2 regions of the Bacillus sp. T-10(2022) genome follow, and region 2 is predicted to be linked to the other one. Evidence: riboswitches for the same ligand, from Rfam matches in the RefSeq annotation. Region 2 holds a riboswitch; the other holds the start of a gene.
The links. Region 2 has a riboswitch for S-adenosylmethionine ahead of OSJ91_RS14725 (YezD family protein). Riboswitches for the same ligand answer to the same signal wherever they lie in the genome.
Positions count from the first base shown of each region.

Region 1: linked by a shared signal. The riboswitch ahead of mtnW (2,3-diketo-5-methylthiopentyl-1-phosphate enolase) and the one ahead of OSJ91_RS14725 (YezD family protein) in region 2 are both predicted to bind S-adenosylmethionine.

Region 1 is NZ_CP113518.1:3,294,464-3,301,815, forward strand. Features, by position in the region: gene OSJ91_RS16060 (DNA alkylation repair protein) at 62-304, shown strand; partial or broken gene OSJ91_RS16065 (DUF2188 domain-containing protein) at 362-508, opposite strand; gene OSJ91_RS16070 (CobW family GTP-binding protein) at 574-1,500, opposite strand; gene OSJ91_RS16075 (cupin domain-containing protein) at 2,558-3,091, opposite strand; gene OSJ91_RS16080 (methylthioribulose 1-phosphate dehydratase) at 3,116-3,745, opposite strand; gene OSJ91_RS16085 (2-hydroxy-3-keto-5-methylthiopentenyl-1-phosphate phosphatase) at 3,742-4,401, opposite strand; gene mtnW (2,3-diketo-5-methylthiopentyl-1-phosphate enolase) at 4,408-5,640, opposite strand; SAM riboswitch class I at 5,746-5,900, opposite strand; gene OSJ91_RS16095 (aminotransferase class I/II-fold pyridoxal phosphate-dependent enzyme) at 6,032-7,204, opposite strand; partial or broken gene OSJ91_RS16100 (carbon-nitrogen family hydrolase) at 7,305-7,352, shown strand, end outside.
Region 2 is NZ_CP113518.1:3,006,680-3,014,031, forward strand. Features, by position in the region: gene OSJ91_RS14705 (nitrite/sulfite reductase) at 1-531, opposite strand, end outside; gene cysC (adenylyl-sulfate kinase) at 549-1,148, opposite strand; gene sat (sulfate adenylyltransferase) at 1,191-2,339, opposite strand; gene OSJ91_RS14720 (phosphoadenylyl-sulfate reductase) at 2,415-3,119, opposite strand; gene OSJ91_RS14725 (YezD family protein) at 3,291-3,434, opposite strand; SAM riboswitch class I at 3,606-3,714, opposite strand; gene ssuE (NADPH-dependent FMN reductase) at 3,996-4,529, opposite strand; gene OSJ91_RS14735 (TetR/AcrR family transcriptional regulator) at 4,741-5,328, opposite strand; gene OSJ91_RS14740 (SDR family NAD(P)-dependent oxidoreductase) at 5,502-6,248, opposite strand; gene pdxT (pyridoxal 5'-phosphate synthase glutaminase subunit PdxT) at 6,404-7,003, opposite strand; gene pdxS (pyridoxal 5'-phosphate synthase lyase subunit PdxS) at 7,005-7,352, opposite strand, start outside.

The sequences.
Region 1 (7,352 bases), 290 kb from region 2:
GTAAAGACTATCTTAATAATACGATCACGCTTTTTAAAATTCAAAAAAAGGAGTGAGTACAGTGTCTCAAGTATACCGCTGTCCGAATTGCCGGACAAATAAATCTCGCTTCAATCTCATTCAGCAAGTAGCAACCCCCGTTAAAAAGGATCCGCAATCCGGTGAGATTGTTGAACAATATTCGAACGATTCCCTTCAGCCGTTCCATCTAGCATATAATGGTCCTGAAGTTCGGGTGCAATGTGCTGCGTGCGGATTAATAGAAGACGAAAAGACATTTGCCGCCTTTGGAATGCAAGAATAAAAATGGTCAGACCCACATATGGGTCTGACCATTTTTTCAATCTTTTCCCACCGACATCTTAGCCCGGTCTATGGCAATTGGAATGGCTTTTCCATCCTCATATCCTTCATCCAATAATGCATTCGCGATTTCTATAGCCTTTTCCCTGACATCTTTATCTAGATTCTTCATCGAATTTGGGTAATCGTTCTTATTCCATGGCATTAATACCGCCTCCTTGATAAGAAAGTCTTCTTATATGTTTCCCTTCTTTTATGGGCGGTAAACGTTTATCGGGCCGCTCTCGCTTCCAAAGCTTGCAACTGACCGATCAACATTTCCTTATCCAACTTTTCCCCGATTATGACGATATTCAATGGCATTTTCATCATTTCATTCATATACATCGGCATTCCGTAGGAGTATTGAAATAAATGGGGGTATTGTGAATGTGTAAAGGAAATGTATCCTTTCATTCTATATACCGTTTCCGGCAGGGACCTAAGCCACTCTTCAAAGTCGGTTTGTGCCACGGCACCTTCAAATGTATGAACGATTGCAGTTAAATGCAAATGGTCATGTACATCAAGCTTTTGATGTCCATTATGCCTTTTTCTTTTCATTTGCTGCAATGATGCCAAAGAAATGGCTGCATACTCCGTCAATAAACATACAGCATCCCTATTCAGCGCCTGTATCGTATATATTAGCTGTGCGGCCTCCATCTCACTTACTAAATCGGCTTTATTCAATAATATGAAATCGGCATGGTGGATTTGCTCGGCAAGCAGCTGTCGAAGCTGCGGGGACAGCTCCTCGCGATCGCGCCACCTTAATAAATCGACCACCGTGATAATCCCTTTATACTCCAGCCTTTTGGCGAAAATCGGTGACATGATGCCGTCCAATACTTCAACTGGATGAGCAGCGCCCGTCGTTTCAATATAAACCGCATCCAGGTCATTTTCGGTTAGCAATTCATGAAGCTGAACCTCCAGTTTATCTTGAATTGTGCAGCAGATGCACCCGTCAAACAACTCCTTCAGAGGCACCCCATCACCAATGAGTCCGCTGTCAACCGATACACTGCCGAGCTCATTTAAAAGCACGGCCACTTTTCTGCCCGCGTCACTTTCCTGCTTTAATATATTTCGAAGAAGCGTCGTTTTCCCGCTGCCGAGAAAGCCGCCCAATATGTACACTTCGGTTGTTTTCATTCTTATCTGCTCCTATGATCCGGTTAAATTCGATTCGGTTAAATTTTATCATACTTATCTTACTAAAGCACTTGCCGGATTCACAAAAAAAAACAGCCCGTAAGCTGGTTTCGGACATAGACAAAGTCGAAGAAAAGCGAGTTCGACTGAGGTTTTTTATTTAAAAACGTCCAGTCGATTTCAGAAATCCGCTCCCTTTCCGCCGACTGTCTGCCGAGCCTCCTCGACGAAAGCGTCTGTGGGGTCTCGGCTAGCCAGTTATTCGGCAGGAGTGTCGCAAATTTCTTCAATCCAATGAGGATTAGAGTATAAAACTATTAAGACCGGATTACTATATTCGAGCGTTCGCGAGATTTTTTGACCTTCATCTCACTATTCGGACTCCGAACACCATTTTGTTGCCAAACTGAAATCACGGAGTCCATCTTCGTGGTTACAGACTGTAGGCAAACTCTATGAAAACTCAGTTTGCCTACAGTGTTTTATTTAAAAAGTTCAGTTGATTTCAGAAATCTGCTCTCTTTCCGCCGACTGTCTGACACGCCTCATCGGCGCAAGCTCCTATGGTGTCTCGGCTAGCCAGTTATTCGGCAGGAGTGTCGCAAATTTCTTCAATCCAATGAAGATTAGAGGAAAAAACCATTAAGGATAATCTGGTTGTTTTTAAATCATGGTTCGAGATGAGACCATTCCGAACGCTTTTGACTGCAAAATGAAACAAGCCGGATGGCTTGTTTCAGAATGAAGATAAACTCGAAGAAAAGCGAGTTCGACTGCAGTTTTTTATTTAATAATGTCCAGTCGATTTCAGAAATCCGTTCCCTTTCCGCCGACTGCCTGCCAAGCCTCTTCGGCGCAAGCGCCTGTGGTGTCTTTTCTAGCCAGTTATTCGGCAGGAGTGTCGCAAATTTCTTCAATCCAATAAGGATTACAGGAAAAAACCATTAAGGATAATCTGGTCTTGTTTTTTAAAATCCTGGTTAGGGATGAGACCATTCCGACTTCCCTTTTGTCGACAAATTGAACCAAGCCCTTAAGCTGGTTTTTCAACATTGATTCATGCTTGAACTTCGTCTTTTTCGTAAATCGGCACCCATCCTGCCGCTGTAACGAAAATGCGGACAGCAACAGTTTTCCTATCTTCTGCAAGCGTAAAATAATGTCTTGTTGATTCTGGTACACTAATAAGATCACCTGGATTAAGGCGCACATCAAACCACTGTTTATCCTTGCCTTCGATGGCAAAGATACTCGTTCCGCCTGCTATGAAACGCACTTCATCATCTTCATGGTGATGTTCCTGCTTAAAGTTTTCAAGCATTTGATCCAAGTTCGGATTCGCATCGGATAATGTGATGATATCATGCGCTTTATAGCCTCTTCTTTCGGAGATTTCCGCTATCTCTGATTGGAATGCTACAAGGATTTCCTCCTTGTCAGCATCTGTTAGATCGTATTTTTCCACGAGATGGGCCGGTAATTTAGAAATGTCCCACTGCTCATAAATAACCCCTTGTGTTTCTAAAAATCCTTTTACCTGTTCACCGTTTTCAATAACCTCGTTTGTTTCATGGAATCTGATCGTCGCCATCATTCATTCCTCCTCTATGAGTGTTTATCTTAAAGAACCTGCAAACGCCTTTTGTTGATTAAGCAACAGTTGATATTGAAATAAAAATTCGCAAGCTTCAAGTATTCTCTTTGCTTCGAGTCCGCTTTTACCCCAAACCGTAATACCATGATTGCGGATCAGCACGGCGCCAGAGTCTTCTTCGACATGTGGCTCGAACTTATCGGATAACAGCGGAATGTCAGCATGATTATATATGATTGGAATCCGAAGTTCCGAATCTTCATCCCACCGACCGGTTGCTTTAATGATTTCATGATTACGAAAAGAAACTTGGCCTTCATCTCCGTACAATTCGGATATCACATTATTTTCAACTGTATGGACATGGAGTACACAGTTCGCATTCGTTTTCCGGTAAATGACTGTATGAAGTAAAGTTTCGGCCGATGGTCTTAGGTTCGTTTCTTCAACTGGCTTTCCTTTTAAATCCACCAGTAAAAAGTCCGAATCCGATTGCTTCCTTTTATCCTTACCGCTTGCCGTAATATAAAAGAAAGGGCTTTTGGGCTCCCGAATGGACAAGTTCCCGCTAGTTCCCATAAACCAATCCCTTTCGGCCAGTTCAGCTTTAATGTCTGCCAGCTCCTGCCATTCTTTAGAATGATTGTTCACGCTTTAACCACCTTCTGCTGCTTTAAAATATCAATTACATCAAAAAACGTTTCAAATCCTTGATGTGGAATCCCTTCCCTATCGCATTTTTCAAGCAGTATGTCACGGGCTATGACAAAATCGGCCTGTTTTGCAGCTTCAAAATCCGTTACCGAATCTCCAATAACGAATTTAAAATCTTCCGCACCCGTAATTTCCCTCATAATGGATGGCTTGCAGCAACCGCAATCATTATTACATTGATCATCACAAGTATGTGGCCACTCAATATAAATCTTTTCCTTATCAAAAAATGCATGGTTGCAATAAACGGACTCTGTTGGCAAGATATCATTTAAAAGCGGTGCAATGAAAAAATCCATGCCCCCGCTTACAATATATAAAGGGATGTTGGCTTGTTTCGTATACTCAACGAATTCATAAAACCCTGGACGAATGCCGGCCGTCTTTCTTACATATTGGATGATGTCATCCTTCAAGCCGCTATCAAGCAGGGAAAACATATCCCCTACTCCTGAAGATATACTGATTTTTTGCTGAAGGACACCGTCTTTCAACGCTTCCCATTCCGGAGGCGCAAATTTCTTCATGATTGAAATGATATTATCCGTGTTGGTGATCGTTCCGTCAAAATCACAAAAGATGATCGGTTTCATTATTTCTTATAGGCCTCCCCATAACACAAGAGCTTTTTTTAGTGTTTCATTCTCAAGCGCCGCTTCAGATAGGTCCTTTCCTGCCAGTACGGCTTCTACAGCAGAACGGAAAGCCTTTGCCCCGCCCTCTGCTCCATCAGGATGCCCGTGAATTCCACCTCCGGCATTAATCACACTATCGATTCCAAAATCCTTGATTAGGTCCGGAACCATGCCCGGATGAATGCCAGCAGAAGGAACAGGGAAAGCTTTTTTCCATGAAAGTTCATCTTTTGTCAGAGCTTCAGCAATCGCCAAGGTTTCCTTTTTTTCAAGTGCGACACTTCCATAAGGGGATGGGAACAAGGATAAATCCGCACCTGATAACCTTACTAATTTACCAAGCAATAATGGATAGCCGACCCCATAAAATGATGAAGCTGCCAATGCCCCGCTATATGCGGGGTGCGCCATGATCGGCAGCTTGATACGATCATGTTCACTCAAGGCCTGCAATACATCCAAACCATATGTATGAACGTTGAACAACAAGGCATCTGCCCCTGCATCAGCTGCTTGCTCTGCTTTATCCAATAATTCAAATGTTTTCCCTGATAGATTGACAGCATATAAAGTTCGGTGGCCAGTGGTTTCATAGACTTCATTCAATATTCTTTTTCCCGTTTTTATTCTATCGAAAAATGGAGTCAGGTCCTGGTCGAAGAGGATCTCATCATCTTTAACTAGGTCGACACCTCCTAATGCTTGTTGCCTCAGTTGCTCATTATGGAATGTTAGGTCTCTTCCTAATACACCTTTAAAGATGCTCATCACCAGGGGCCGGTTATATACGCCAACCTTTTCCCTAATGCCTTCAATGCCAAATTGCGGCCCTGGAAAGGCTTTTTGAATATCACCGACAAAATCCAAGTCGATAAGTTTTATTTCTCCATCCAATGAAAGTTTGCCGAAGACCGTCGTGAGGATTGCAGGTAAATCATTGGAGAAATTCCTTGCCGGATAGGCAATTTTAATAAGCGAACGGTATACTTTACGATTAAAGTAGCTGTTTGCCCTCTCTTCTTCAGAAAGTGGTGTCACCGATACGACGCGTCCCTTATGTTTTTCCAGTTGTTTCTGGACCAAATGGGGCAGGTCCGTCCATGTTCCGACAGTCAATCCCAAGGCAATGCTCTCTGCTTTTTTCTCATGATTTCCCTTAGAATCATGAATTAAATATGTAGCGACTATCTCGCTCATTTGATCACTCCTATATCACGTTAGTAAACTCTCGATGTCATTAACCTGAACTGGTCTCAAAATGGAAAAAGCCCCTTCATAAAGAAGAGGCTTTAAAAAGCCATCTTCTTATCTCCCAGCCATTGGCTGCAAGAATTAGCACCGTGCCTTGTGGATTTCAAGAAAAATCCGGCGAAGAATTCCGCCCCATTTTACAATGGAATTACGGTCGGTTGCTGGGGCTTCATAGGGCTAGTCCCTCCACCTGCTCAAAATAAGAAAACGCTGATATATAAATTTGCATCCAAGTATCGAAAGATTAAGAATTTATTTTGTATTCTGACAGGTAATCCCTACTTTGTCAATAAGTTTTAACTATTTAAGGGTGAATTAATCGGATATATCATTGTGGTTAAAATAATTTTAATCTACTTATCCGTTCCACAGCCTCTTTCAGCCGATCTTCCGAAGTCAGCAGCCCTACCCTGACGTATCCTTCGCCAAATTCACCGAATCCATTTCCTGCGGCAACAGCAACGTGGGCATGCGTTAATAAATAGTCTGCAAAACGCTCGGACGTAAAACCTTTAGGTACTTTGAGCCAGGCAAAAAATGATGCCGCAGGAGCTTTGACATCCCAGCCGATTGCCCTCAATCCCTCAATGAAAACATTCCTTCGCCCCTCGTACATCTGCACTAACTGCTCTACACAGCTCTGCGAGTCAAGCAAAGCGCTTGCCGCAGCTTCTTGTATCGCCGGGAAGAGACTCACATAAAGATGGTCTTGTAATAGTTCAAGAGCTTCTATGACACTCTTATTCCCCACTGCGAAGCCGACTCTCCACCCTGCCATATTGTATGTTTTCGATAGTGTGTATATTTCTATTCCTATTTCCTTCGCTCCCTCTGACTGGAGATAGCTTACCGGTTTTTTACCGTCGAATCCTATCGCTCCATAAGCGAAGTCGTGGACCACACAAATTGAATGCTCTTTTGCAAAAGAGACGGTCTCATCAAAGAAACTTTCAGTTGCAGAAGCACCTGTGGGATTGTTCGGATAGTTCAAGAACATCATTTTCGCTTTATCAAGTACTTCTTTATGTATGTCACTGTATTTTGGAAGAAAATCATTTTCTTCTGTCAAGGGCATGAATTCGGTCTTTGCCTGGGCTAAAACAACACCGGAAAGATAATCCGGATAGCCGGGATCCGGAACAAGGATCGTATCACCCGGATTCAATAAACACTGCGGCAGTTCGACAAGACCTGCCTTTCCCCCGAAGAGAATCGCCACTTCACTTTTCGGATCCAGCTTGACACCGTATTCACGTTCATAAAAGACGGCAGCAGCATCTTTTAAATATTGATGCCCCCGAAATGGCGAATATTTATGATTAATCGTTTTTTCAGCGGCAGACTGCAAGCTTTTCACGATATGGTCTGGAGTCGGCTGATCAGGATTTCCCTGGCCTAAATTAATGACATCATGTCCTTGCTCCGTGATGGCATTGACTTTTGCGACTAGTGAGGCAAAAAACTGCTTAGGCAGGTCCTGAAGCTGTCTGGATTTTTCGAATTGCACCATTTTATACACCTTCTCTGAAATTTCTTGAAATTCTAGTCACAAATGATATATGTTTATCATAGTCTTGTAAAGCATTTTTTACATATGGGGGTTTTAAACGATGAAGTGGAAAATAGCTTGTATTCAAATGGATATAGCCATTCGGGCA
Region 2 (7,352 bases):
CGAATAGTCTTCGTTAAGGCGGAAATACTCAAATACATCATATAGAACCTCGCGTGTATCGAAAAGTTCGTCAGGATCGATGCCTGCCAATGCATTCCCGATGATATTGCGTGTGATATCACCACAAGCACCAGCCGTAGTCATTCCAACCTTTTCCAAACGATTTAAGATATCCGGGACTTGTTCAATGGTCAGCCAATGGAATTGAATGGCTTGACGGGTTGTAATGTCATATACACCCCTCCCGTAATCTTTAGCGATGTTTGCCAGCGTAATTTGTTGATCATAAGTCAGGATACCGCCGGGAATAACGACACGCATCATCCAATAACCAGCTTCTTTTGGCCGTTGCAGGTAGAGACCTGCCCACTTGAACATATCCCAATTTTCCTTAGGGATGGAATCAAAACCATTTGCTGCGTAATGTGGAATATCATCAAATATCTTCAAGCCGTCTTTTTCCAATTTCCAGACTTCCGTTTTATTTTTAGCGATTAGTGGATTTTCCGACCAAAATTTCTCGTAAACCATTATATTATCCTCCTTGATTAAATCGCTTTCTTTGCTGACAAATAACCGATTACCTGTTCAACGCACTCTTCAATGCTGTATTGGTCGGATTCTAAAATGATTTCCGGTTGTTCAGGTTCTTCGTAAGGAGAGTCGATTCCGGTAAAATCTTTAATGATTCCCTTACGCGCCTTGTCATAAAGACCTTTAGGATCACGCACTTCGCACTCTTCGATCGGACACTTTATGTATACTTCAATAAACTCCCCTTCTTCAAGTAAATCACGTACAATCTGCCGATCTGCCCTGAAAGGTGATATGAAGGCGGTCAATACGAACTGCCCACTATCCACGAATAACTTGGAAACCTCACCGATTCGCCTAATATTCTCGGTTCTGTCCTCTTCAGAAAAACCTAAATCTTTATTCAAACCATGACGGATATTATCACCATCCAAAACATAACTTCGAATATTCCGATTATATAACTCTTTAGCGACTGCATTCGCAATCGTTGATTTTCCGGAGCCCGAGAGACCAGTGAACCATAGAACTGTGCTTTCATGGCCGTTCTGCTTCCGGCGGAGCTCCTTGGTCAATGACGTTTCATGCCAAGTGACATTCGTACTTTTACTCATTAAAAATCCCCCTCTTCATGTGATCCTTCAATTTATGTCCGATCAGTTATAAACTTCATTCTTTTTTAGACCTTCGATCAACACCTCGATGACTTCTTTACGGCTAAAGGTAGCTGGAGGAATTTCTCCGTTACGCAGCATTTCCCTTACCTTCGTTCCAGACAGGATGACATGGTCTTCCTTGCCATGCGGACAAGTTTTAGCGGAAGCCATATTGCCACATGCTTTACAGTAAAAGCTATGTTCAAAGAATAATAGCGTGATCCCTAACTCATCTGCGTTGAAATTCCCAAAGATTTTTTGAGCATCATATGTTCCATAATAATCGCCCACACCCGCATGATCACGTCCGACGATAAAATGTGTGCAACCATAATTTTTACGGACCATCGCATGGAAAATGGCTTCCCTAGGTCCTGCATAACGCATGGCAGCAGGGAAAACTGCAAGGGAGACGCGATCCTTAGGATAATATTTTTCAAGCAGCACTTTATAGCTTTCCATTCTTACATCTGCCGGAATGTCATCTGATTTGGTGGCACCTACAAGAGGGTTTAAGAATAAGCCGTCGACAATCTCCAATGCTGTCTTTTGAATGTATTCATGTGCACGGTGAACAGGGTTCCTCGTTTGGAAGCCGACAACCGTTTCCCAGCCTTTTTCAGCAAAAGCTTTCCTTGTCTCGACTGGGTCCAAATAGTGAGCTTGAAACTGCGGACGCTCTATTCTCTTGATCAACTTTATTTCCCCACCGACATATACATCACCGCGGTTATATAAATTTTTCACTCCAGGATGCTTCTCATCATCCGTTTGATATACTAATGTCGCTTCCAATTGCTTATCTGGCGTGTAAATATCGGAAACGGAGAGAACCCCGTATGTTTCACCTTCATGAGTCAACGTTACTTCTTCACCTATAGTAAGGGTTTCTGCAGTTTCTTCGGTCAAAGGAAGCGTAATTGGGATGCTCCATACATGACCGCTGCTAAGCCTCAAATCCTTGACCACTGTCTCGTAGTCACTTTTTGTAAAGAATCCTTTAATTGGACTGTAGGCACCAGTGCCTATCAATTCAAGATCACTTAAAGCAATTTGATCGATTTCGATTGACTTTGTTATTTTACTAATATCATAATTTGGTTCCCAAAGATCGATTAATGTTCCTCCGTGCGGTAAACTGATTGTCATGCTAATTTCCCCCTATGGTTTCTATTTATTTAAGCCTATGGTTTTTATTTATTTAAGCCTATGGTTTTTATTTATTTAAGATAAATGCAATCCGCATTCCGTTTTTTGAGCTCCTTGCCAACGGCCAGAGCGTAAATCATCTGCATTGAAGGCTGGTGCTGTACATGTTTTACATCCAATGCTCGGATATCCATTATCATGCAGGATATTATATGGAAGTCCGTTTTTGTGGGCGTAGCGCCAAACATCTTTCCATGTCCAATGTATGAGTGGACATATTTTAACTGACTTGAACTTATTATCCTTATTGATATACTCGGTTAAAGCCCTTGTTTCGGATTGCTCCCTCCGCAGTCCCGAAAGCCATGCTGTTGCCGTTGAAAGCACATCGGTAAGCGGAATGATTTTACGGATATTACAGCACTTATTTGAATCTCTAACCCATAATTCATCCCCATATTCCGCTGCTTGTTCCTCTAGCGTCAAGGCAGGTTTCTTCATTTCGATCGAAAGCTTTGGATATCGCTTTTTCACTTGCTCGATCAATTGATAAGTTTCCTCAAAATGAACATCTGTATCAAGGAAAACTATTTTGGCAGAAGGATTGACCTTCGCCAATAAATCCGTAAGCACGATGCCTTCTATGCCAAAACTGCAAGCATAAATCAGTTCGTTTCCATAATGGTCATTCGCCCATTGCAGAACTTCCAAAGCACCTTTTGTCTCACTGTCTTCGGGAAATACAGGGAAATCCCCAGTGTTGAAATTTTCATAGTTTATTAATGCAGCCAACTTTGTAGCCCCCTCTAAAAACTTGCTGTATCAGGTTAGAGTAACTGTTGATCAATGCCCGTTGTAATTGTTTGACTCTAGGAAAAAAGAGACGAATCTAACCAATACTCTCTTTATATCAGTTAAACCCGCCTCTAGTTTTTCTAGTCAGCAGATACCTTATTTAATTCTTAATTTTTCATTTCTTTCCATTTGAATGATTTTACCATCCTGGACAATAAGTGTAATGGATCCATATTTCATAGAATTAAGCATTTCTTGAAGTCGTTCAAATATTTCTTCAAGCTGATTCTCTTTATCCAAGCCTGTTCCTCCTTTAAGAAAATCCGCGAATTTCTTATTTTCACCGCTGATTCAATGAATTTCTTAGATTTATATAATTCCAAACAACCTTACATTGTTATGGTTTGCCTACAACTTTCCCAAAAAACAAAAATCTTTCCATGATGGAAAGATCCCAAGGTAAATATCTTTACCTTATCTTCCAAAATGATCAACATTTTGTTGGAGGTAGCACCTTGCATCGATCATGCAGGTTGCTGGACTTCAAAGGGCCAATTCCCTCCGTCGCTCTGGATAAGTTTTATTATTTTAAATATTAACATATATTTAATCCTTGTCAATGGAGTTTTCTTATAAAATAACTTGGTTTAATATTATGGATGAACTGTTATTTTTATACACACTATTCCGATTATGATTTTATGTTCATGTAAATACGAAAATAGACTCGTCTTTTTAGATAAAGCATCCAAAAAAATGAGTCTATTTTCATTAACAAACCTATTATTGGCGCCTGTCATTCTTTGAAAAAATAATTTCTCGAATTCCAGTCCTTTTTATAGAAGGAATTACTCGAATTCATTAATTTCTTAACTGTATCGCTTCTACAAATTCTTGAACTTGACTCTGGACGCGATCAATTAAATGCAAATCATTTATCGGGTTTTCTGAATTCTGTTTATCTATTTCTTTATCAACGAAATAAATCCCCTGCAGCGGCTCGCCTTTTAATATTGAAATTAATGGTTTAAGTGCATAGTCAATCGCCAATAGATGCCTGTTACTTCCGCCAATCATGATTGGCAGTACTGGCTTACCCTTAAAAGCACCTTCTGGCAGCAAATCGATCAAGGCCTTCAATACACCTGTATAAGAAGCCTTATAAACCGGTGAACCAATAATGACACCTCTAGCTGCTTGAATTTTCTCTGAAAGCTTTAAGATATCTTCGCTATTATATTTGCCTTGGAATAAATCATCTGCTGAGAAATCCGTAATTGAGAAATAAGCTGTGGTAAAACCTTCGTTTTCGACTAATGATTGAATATGTTTTAGTGAAATGTCCGTTCTGGACGGAATAGCCGGACTTCCTGATAAAATTACGATATCGGTCATTTAATCTCCCCCTCCAATATTACATGATTTCAAGATAAAATCTTCGTAAGCATTTCGTACAGCATGCATTTATCGTAATAGTCTGAAAAATATAAGTCAAATCTTACACTCTGGTTTAAAAAATTTTCAAGTTTACTCCATCGGATCTTAAGGAAAATAAAACGGTCATATTGAAGGGCTTGAGCATCAAGCCGCAAATATGACCGTTTCATTATGTATGTTTTTGTTTGCCATGAATACCATATACCAAAAGTTGAGCAATGCTCTTAATTCGTTCAGAAGTAAAATATGGCTCCTTTTTCTGCTGATGGATCTCATAATGTGTAGATAATGCCAATGTGAAAGAAATGATCCCTACATTAAATAGGATAATATCAGAGATATACTGTATCTCACCACTATCTATTCTCTTCTGTATTTCAATATGCCTGGCATTCGGCTTGAAAATCTGATCTACATATTGCTTAGAAATATCTTGATCAAATTGTGTTTCCCTGAATAGTATCGAAAACTGTTCTTTATTATCAAGAATTTTATTTATCATGGTGCAAACATGATTCTCCACTAGATCATCCGTAGATAGATGGCTAGTCCCATCTTCAGATTCCTCTTTCTCATCAGGGGTAATGGTAGCCAATAGCAAATCTTTTTTGCTGTCAAAGTATTTGTAAATAGTAGCTTCGGAAACATTGCAAGCAGAGGCAATTTCATTCGTTCTTGTCATGTCAAAACCTTTAGTGGCAAAAAGAGTCCGGGCTACATTTATGATTCGTTCTTTCGTTTGCTGCCCTTTTTTCAAAAATATCAACCTTCTTTTATAATGATAAGACCGGTTTCACCAATCTATTTTCCATGATATCCCGATGGTATCAATCGGTCAATATTACCTTTGATTCATTAGAATTCAATATTCCCATATATCATAAATAGAAAACATCGTCTGATTGGGACGATGTTTTCTTATAGAGAAAATCACTTAAAGGATGCATAGCCATCATCGACCATGACTACACTTCCATTGATCGCATCCGCTTCCTCTAAAGATAATAGATAGACGGCATTTGCAACGGCTTCTGGCTTAATTAATTTACCGCGCATTTGACTTGCATTCAATTTATCGATGATTCCCATATCTTTATAGCCTTGAATGATAGGAGTGTCAACCCCGCCTGGCGCAATGCCCACTACCCGTATGCCATAAGCACCTAATTCCAAAGCAGCTGTCTGTGTCATCATTCTTACAGCTCCTTTAGTCGCCTGATAGGCAAAGGTTCCGTGGGAAGCTAAGTAAGCAAACACAGAAGCCGTATTAATAATGACACCCTTGTTACCTAGCTCCTTCATTTTCCGTCCTGCTGCCATGATTCCAAAGGCAACTCCGTGCTGATTCACTCCAATCGTTTTGAAGTAACCCTCCATATCTTGATCGAGGATCATACCGCCTGCACCGATGCCGGCATTATTAAACATGATATCGATCCTTCCGAATGTTTCCACTGCTTTATTGATTAAGGATTCAACATCTTCCTGCTTAGAAACATCCGTTTTTACAAAAATGGCCTCTCCGCCATACGCTGTAATCTGTTCAACGGTTTCCTGTCCCATTCCTTCATTAAAATCCGCAACAACGACCTTGTCCCCTTTTGCTGCAAATTTCAAGCATGTGGCCCGGCCAATACCGCTTGCTCCTCCTGTAATAACTGCAACTCTTGCTGTCATGTACATTCCCCTTTCAACACTAAAAATATAGTAAGTGTTTACTTACTTTTTTTATTATAAAAGTAAGGAATATTTAATTCAAGCAATATGTATTTATATAGGGTTTTGAGCTTTCATAAGTAAAGCTGTCCTATTACTAGGACAGCTTCATTTTTTTAACAGGTTTTCAATTCGGCCTTACTTATGGATGTCTTCACCATTTCAATGAAAAGCTGCATAAAACGATCATCACCTGTTAATTCTGGATGAAACGCACTAACGAGGACATGGTCTTGTCTCGCAGCCACTACATTCTCTTCATAAACAGCCAATACTTCTACACCTTCTCCAATTCCATCAGCAAATGGCGCCCGGATGAAAACTGCCTTATAAGGGGTTTCCATTCCTTTGATTGATAGTTCAGCCTCGAAACTATCCTTTTGACGTCCAAATCCGTTCCTTTTCACGGAAATGTCCATTAGTCCAAGATAGGCCTTCTCATCGCCAGTCAATTCATTGGCCGCCAATACCATCCCTGCACATGTACCGAAAATTGGTTTTTTATCTTCGAAGAAAGTTTTGACCGGTTCCATAAATCCATAGCGATCCATTAGTTTCCTCATCGTCGTGCTTTCTCCGCCTGGAATGATCAAGCCATCGATTTCTAGCAACTGCTCCGGCTTTTTTACTATAACTGCTTGTTCGCCGGCAGCTTTGATTTGATTCAAGTGTTCTTCAACTGCTCCCTGTAAACCCAAAACACCGATAGTTATCATATTACCATCCACGTTCCTGCATCCGTTCTGCCGGAGCTAGTTTGGAAATATCAATTCCTTTCATTGCACTGCCTAACTCTTTGGACAACTTGCCAATCAATTCATAATCAGTGAAATATGTAGTCGCTTGAACGATTGCGGATGCGAATTTTTCTGGAGTTTCAGATTTAAAAATACCAGATCCAACGAAAACGCCATCTGCTCCCAATTCCATCATCAATGCTGCATCTGCTGGAGTCGCAATTCCACCGGCTGCAAAATTAACTACAGGCAATTTACCTGTGCGTTTGATTTCTCTTAAAATTTCATAAGGGGCTCCAAGATTTTTTGCCTCTGTCATTAATTCATC